Regions from separate parts of the Streptomyces sp. NPDC091416 genome, predicted to be linked through region 2. Evidence: predicted binding sites of a transcription regulator. Region 2 holds the regulator's gene; the other holds the start of a gene.
The links. Region 2 encodes HspR, which represses chaperone genes until heat shock. Its sites were predicted from a motif close to TTGAGNNNNNNNNNCTCAA; they were not measured.

Region 1 (3,405 bases), on a different contig from region 2:
AGCTCGCGGTCGCCCAGTTCGTGCTGGGCCGCGACCTTGCGCAGCAGCCGGGCGACGGCCCGCTCCAGGTTCCGGACGCCGGCCTCCCTCGTGTACTCGCCGGCCAGCTTCCGCAGCGCCGACTCGTCGAGCGCGACCTCGTCCTCCTCCAGACCGGCCCGCTCCAGCTGGCGCGGGAGCAGGTGGTCGCGGGCGATGACGACCTTCTCGTCCTCGGTGTAGCCGTCGAGCCGGACCAGTTCCATCCGGTCGAGCAGCGCTTCCGGAATGGCTTCGAGCACATTCGCCGTGGCCAGGAAGACGACGTCGCTGAGGTCGAGTTCGACCTCCAGGTAGTGGTCGCGGAAGGTGTGGTTCTGCGCCGGGTCGAGGACTTCGAGGAGGGCCGCGGCCGGGTCGCCCCGGAAGTCGGAGCCGACCTTGTCGATCTCGTCGAGCAGGACGACCGGGTTCATCGAGCCGGCCTCCTTGATGGCGCGGACGATACGGCCGGGCAGCGCGCCGACGTACGTACGCCGGTGGCCGCGGATCTCCGCCTCGTCCCGGACACCGCCGAGGGCGACGCGGACGAACTTGCGCCCCATGGCGTGCGCCACGGACTCGCCGAGCGAGGTCTTCCCGACCCCGGGCGGCCCGACCAGGGCCAGTACGGCACCGCCGCGCCGGCCTCCGACCACACCCAGCCCGCGGTCGGCACGCCGCTTGCGCACCGCGAGGTACTCGGTGATGCGCTCCTTCACGTCCTGCAGACCCGCGTGTTCGGCGTCGAGGATCTCCTGGGCGCCCTTGATGTCGTACGCGTCCTCGGTCCGCTCGGTCCACGGGAGTTCGAGGACGGTGTCGAGCCAGGTCCTGATCCAGGGGCCTTCGGGGCTCTGGTCGGAGGCACGCTCCAGCTTGTCGACCTCCTTGAGCGCGGCCTCGCGGACGTGCTCGGGCAGGTCGGCGGCCTCGACACGTGCCCGGTAGTCGTCGGACTCGTCCTCCGGGTCGCCGTTGAGCTCGGAGAGCTCCTTGCGCACGGCGTCGAGCTGGCGCCGCAGCAGGAACTCGCGCTGCTGCTTGTCGACGCCCTCCTGGACGTCCTTGGCGATGGACTCGGCGACGTCCTGCTCGGCGAGGTGTTCGCCGAGCCACTGGATGGCGAGCTTCAGCCGGGCGACCGGGTCGGCGGTCTCCAGGAGCTGCACCTTCTGTGCGGTGGTCAGGAAGGGGGAGTAGCCGGAGTTGTCGGCGAGCGCGGAGACGTCCTCGATCTGCTGGACCCGGTCCACGACCTGCCAGGCGCCGCGCGTCTTCAGCCAGCTGGTGGCGAGGGCCTTGTACTCCTTGACCAGTTCGGCGACGGCTCCGGGGAGCGGCTCGGGGACGGTGCCGTCGACCCGGGTCCCCTCCACCCAGAGCGCGGCGCCGGGCCCGCTGGTCCCGGCCCCGATGCGTACGCGTCCACGCCCGCGGATGAGGGCGCCGGGGTCGCCGTCCGAGAGCCGTCCGACCTGCTCGACGGTCCCGATGACACCGATCCCGGTGTAGGTCCCGTCGATACGCGGAACGAGCAGCACCTCGGGCTTGCGGCCACCTTCGCGGGCCGCGGCCTGTGCGGCCTCCACCGCGGCCCGGACCTCGCTGTCGGACAGGTCGAGAGGTACCACCATTCCGGGCAGCACGACCTCGTCGTCGAGCGGCAGCACAGGCAGCGTGAGCGGTGTGACCGCATTGGACTCAGTAGCCATGATCTCCCCTTCGGCAGTCAAGTTGAGCTATGCAGACTCAATGCTCCTGAGCCGCGCAATGTTCCCGGGAGTGCGTTCGCTGTGAGCGATCGCGCACGACTGCCGTGCCGCGCCTTGGTGCAACACCGGCCCCGGGCCCCTTAGTCCTTCCGCCCCAGGACCGGGTCCGTGCGATATCCCGTGGAGCACGAAGAGGCCACCGGACAGGATGACCCCATGACCGATGCCGCGTTCCCTTCCCAGGCCCTGCTCGTCGTCGACGTCCAGAAGGCCGGGGTGACCGGCGACCGGGCCGTGCCCGGCGCGGCCGCACTCCTGGAACGGACGGCGGACCTGATCGCCCGCGCACGCCGGAGCGGCGCGCTCGTCGTGCATCTGCAGAACGACGGCGCCCCGGGCTCGGGCGACGAGCCGCACACCCCCGGCTGGGCGCTCCACCTGCCGGTCGAGACGGGACCCAAGGAGTTCGTGATCCGCAAGACGCGGGACGACGGCTTCGCGGAGACGTCCCTGGGCTCCGTCCTCGGCACGGCGGGCGTCGGCTCTCTCGCCGTCTGCGGCGTCATGTCGGAGATGTGCGTCCAGGCGACGGCCCGCACGGCGCTGGCCCTGGGTTACCGGGTCGTCCTCCCCCACGACGCGCACGCCACGCAGGACATCCCGGCCGCCCCCGGCATCAGCGAGGCGGTCCCGGCGGCCGTGGTCTCGCGGGTCGCGGCCTGGGCGATCAGCGCGGACGCCGACGTCACGGCGCGAGCCGAGGGCGTGACGTTCGCATCCCCGAGCCCGGGCCCGCAGAGCGGGATGTCCTCATGACCGGCGTCCGAGGGCTGAACCAGGACGGCACGATCGCACGGGAGGGGTCGCCGGGCCGGGTACGGCCCGCGTTCGCACCGGTCGTGGCCGCGGCCCGTACCCGGATCGCCGAGGTCTTCGGTCCCGCGCGGCTGGACGGCGCCTACATCTACGGCAGCATCCCGCGCGGCACGGCCGTGCCCGGGGTCTCCGACCTGGACCTGCTGCTCGCCCTGCGCGACAAGCCGACCGGGGCGGACCGCGCCGACGCCGATGCCGTGGAGGGAGCCCTGGACGCGGCGTTCGACGAGATCGACGGCGTCGGCATCCTGCTCTCCGACACGAACACGCTGCTCAGCACCCTCGAACGTCATGACTTGGGCTTCTTCGTCGCCTGCCTGTGCACGCCCCTGCTCGGCGAGGACCTCGCCACCCGGCTGCCGCGCTACCGGCCGACCTCGCTGCTCGCCCGCGAGACCAACGGAGATCTGTGCCTGGCGCTCCCCCGCTGGCGCGAACGGGCCGCCGAGGCCACCACGGACGCCGCGCGGCGCACCCTGACGCGGGGGGTCGCACGCCGGATCGTGCGTACGGGCTTCACCCTGGTCATGCCCCAGTGGGGCGGCTGGACCAGCGATCTGGCGGAGTCGGCCGAGCTCTTCGCCCGCTACCACCCGCACCTCCCCGAACGGGCGGAGCAGATGCGGCTGGCCGCGCGCACGGGCCGCACCCCGAGCGCCGACCCGGCCGTCCTGTCCCTGCTCGTCGACGACCTCGCCCCCTGGCTGGCGGCCGAACACATCGCGGTGCACGGCGAGAAGGCTCCACGTCCCTGACCGGGTCCGCATGCGGCGTGCGTGCGCAGGAGGCGGGTCCG
Region 2 (3,405 bases):
ATGACGATGTCGTGGACGCCGAGATCGTCGACGACGAGAAGGACTCCAAGGGCGGTGCGGCGTGACCGAGGAGACTCCGGGCTTCGAGGAGAAGCCCGACGTCCCCTCCGGCGCCACCCCTGACGACGCCGAGCCGAAGGCCGCCACCCCCTCTTCGGAGGAGGCGGCGGCCCCGGCCGGGGACGCGAACCAGACGGACGAGAACCGTACGGACGCGAACCGGACGACGGCCCTGACCGCTCAGCTGGACCAGGTCCGCACCGCGCTCTCCGAGCGCACGGGCGACCTCCAGCGGCTCCAGGCCGAGTACCAGAACTACCGCCGCCGCGTGGAGCGGGACCGGGTCACGGTCAAGGAGATCGCCGTCGCGGGTCTCCTGTCCGAGCTCCTGCCCGTGCTCGACGACGTCGGCCGGGCCCGTGAGCACGGTGAGCTCGTGGGCGGGTTCAAGTCGGTGGCCGAATCGCTGGAGACGGTCGTCGCCAAGCTCGGACTGCAGCAGTTCGGCAAGGAGGGCGAGCCCTTCGACCCGACGATCCACGAGGCCCTGATGCACTCGTACGCGCCGGACGTCACGGAGACGACCTGCGTGGCGATCCTGCAGCCCGGGTATCGCATCGGCGAGCGCACCATCCGCCCCGCGCGGGTGGCGGTGGCCGAACCCCAGCCGGGGGCGACCCCCGCGGCGAAGGAAGAGAAGGCAGACGACGAGGAGAGCGGTGGCGGCGAGGAGGTCTGACATTCCGTCCGACCACCTGGCAGCACACCACCCGGCCACCCGGCCGGGCGTCCGGAAGGAGGGACGTCGATGAGTACGAAGGACTTCGTCGAGAAGGACTACTACAAGGTTCTCGGCGTCCCGAAGGACGCCACCGACGCCGAGATCAAGAAGGCGTACCGGAAGCTCGCCCGCGAGTTCCACCCGGACGCCAACAAGGGCGACGACAAGGCGGAAGGGCGCTTCAAGGAGATCTCCGAGGCGAACGACGTCCTCGGCGACGCCAAGAAGCGCAAGGAGTACGACGAGGCGCGCGCCCTCTTCGGCAACGGTGGCTTCCGCGCCGGACCCGGCGGCGCCCAGGGCAACTTCAACTTCGACCTGGGGGACCTCTTCGGAGGTGCCCCGGGCGGGGGCCAGCAGGGCGGCGCCGGCGGGTTCGGCGGCGGCGGCCTGGGAGATGTCTTCGGCGGCCTCTTCAACCGGGGTGGCGCGGGTGCCGGCGCCGGCACCCGGGTGCAGCCGCGCCGCGGCCAGGACATCGAGTCCGAGGTGACGCTCAGCTTCACCGAGGCGGTCGACGGGGCCACGGTCCCGCTGCGGATGTCCAGCCAGGCGCCCTGCAAGGCCTGCTCCGGCACCGGCGACAAGAACGGCACCCCCCGGGTCTGCCCGACCTGCGTCGGCACCGGCCAGGTCTCGCGCGGCAGCGGCGGCGGGTTCTCGCTCACCGATCCCTGCGTGGACTGCAAGGGCCGGGGCCTCATCGCCCAGGACCCCTGCGAGGTCTGCAAGGGCAGCGGACGGGCGAAGTCGTCCCGCACCATGCAGGTCAGGATCCCGGCGGGCGTCCTCGACGGCCAGCGGATCCGGCTGCGCGGCAAGGGCGCCCCGGGCGAGCGCGGCGGACCGGCCGGCGACCTCTACGTCGTCGTCCACGTCGACGCCCACCCGGTCTTCGGGCGCAAGGGCGACAACCTCACGGTCACCGTGCCCGTCACCTTCACGGAGGCGGCGCTCGGCGGCGAGGTGAAGGTCCCCACGCTCGGCGGACCGCCGGTCACCCTGAAGCTTCCGGCCGGCACACCGGGCGGGCGTACCATGCGGGCCCGGGGCAAGGGCGCGGTCCGCAAGGACGGCACCCGCGGCGACCTGCTGGTCACCGTCGAGGTGGCGGTCCCCACGGACCTGGGCACCGACGCCCGGGACGCGCTGGAGGCCTACCGGAAGGCGACCGCGGACCAGGACCCGCGGGCGGAGCTGTTCCAGGCAGCGAAGGGAGCTTGAGGTGGACGGCCGACGACGCAATCCGTACGAACTCACCGATGAATCGCCGGTGTACGTGATCTCGATCGCGGCCCAGCTCTCGGGCCTCCATCCGCAGACGCTGCGCCAGTACGACCGCCTCGGCCTCGTCTCGCCCGACCGTACGGCCGGACGCGGACGGCGCTACTCGGCCCGCGACATCGAGCTGCTGCGCACCGTGCAGCAGCTGTCGCAGGACGAGGGCATCAACCTGGCCGGCATCAAGCGCATCATCGAACTGGAGAATCAGGTCGCAGCGCTCCAGCAGCGCGTCGCCGAGCTCTCGGCGGCCGTGGACGGGGCGGCGGTGGCCATGCAGCAGCGCGAGGCCCAGGTGCACGCCTCGTACCGGCGCGACCTGGTGCCGTATCAGGACGTGCAGCAGACCAGTGCGTTGGTGGTCTGGCGGCCGAAGCGGCCGAAGGACTGAAGGACCGCAGGACTCAGCGGAGATCCCTCTGGGGAAGCCCGTGACAGGAGCCCGTCACCCCGGAACGTCGGGGGTGACGGGCTCCTCTGCCGTGTGCGGGGCCGCTGTCTGTGGCGCCGCGGGCTCCTCAGCCGTACGGGACGCCGCGGGCCCTTCAGCCGTACGGGACGCCGCGGGCTCGGCGATGCCGGAGCGGACGAGGAGGGCGCCGAGGTGGGTGCGGCTGGTGGCGTTGAAGGTCTGCATGAGTTTGGCGATGTGGGTGCGGCAGGTGCGGACGCTGATGCCGAGCTTGCGGGCCACCACCTGATCGATGTGACCTTCGACGAGGAGGCGCGCGATGCTGAGCTGGACCGCGGTGACGGTGGCGCCCGCAGGGGTCGGCTGGAGCGGTTCGGTGAGTGGGGTGGCCTGGGCCCACAGGACCTCGTACACCTGGATCAGATAGCGGACGAGCGCCGGGTGACGGATCTCCAGGGCCACGTCGCGCGTGGGGTTGGCGGGGGATGAAGGCCACGGTGCGGTCGAAGATGAAGAGCCGCTCGACGGTCTGCTCGATGGTGCGGACCTCGATGTGACCGGGTGGCACCTCGGCCAGATAGGTCTTGAGCGTCGGGCTGTAGCGCGCCGGGTGCTGGTAGATGTGGCGCAGGGTGGCGCCGCGGTCCACCGTGGACAGGGCGCGTGCCAGCGCCCTCTTGAGCTGGTCCGCCGGGCGGCTGCTTCCCGGCTGCAGGGTGAGGATCTCTTCCTGCGCACCGTCCAGGGCGTTCTGAACGGCCGTCTCGATGAGCGGGATGCCTTCGAGGACGGTGATGGCGAGGTTGGGGTCGGTGCTGGCGACAGAAGCCAGGGGAGCCAGCGAATCCGCGAGCGCGGCGGAGAGCCTGACGCGCTCGTGAATCTCCCGCATGACGGGCTGCAGCAGGTGGGCGAGGGCCGCGGACGGCGG

Region 1: a site for HspR is predicted at 1,756-1,774, ahead of lon (endopeptidase La). Genes of this name have one in related genera too.

The regions. Positions count from the first base shown of each region.
Region 1 covers NZ_JBIVTU010000001.1:227,415-230,819, forward strand. The annotation lists gene lon (endopeptidase La) at 1-1,733, opposite strand, end outside; gene ACIQMX_RS00790 (cysteine hydrolase family protein) at 1,950-2,549, shown strand; gene ACIQMX_RS00795 (nucleotidyltransferase) at 2,546-3,364, shown strand.
Region 2 covers NZ_JBIVTU010000016.1:178,348-181,752, reverse strand. The annotation lists gene dnaK (molecular chaperone DnaK) at 1-65, shown strand, start outside; gene grpE (nucleotide exchange factor GrpE) at 62-739, shown strand; gene dnaJ (molecular chaperone DnaJ) at 809-2,005, shown strand; gene ACIQMX_RS35805 (heat shock protein transcriptional repressor HspR) at 2,007-2,453, shown strand; partial or broken gene ACIQMX_RS35800 (LuxR C-terminal-related transcriptional regulator) at 2,508-3,405, opposite strand, start outside.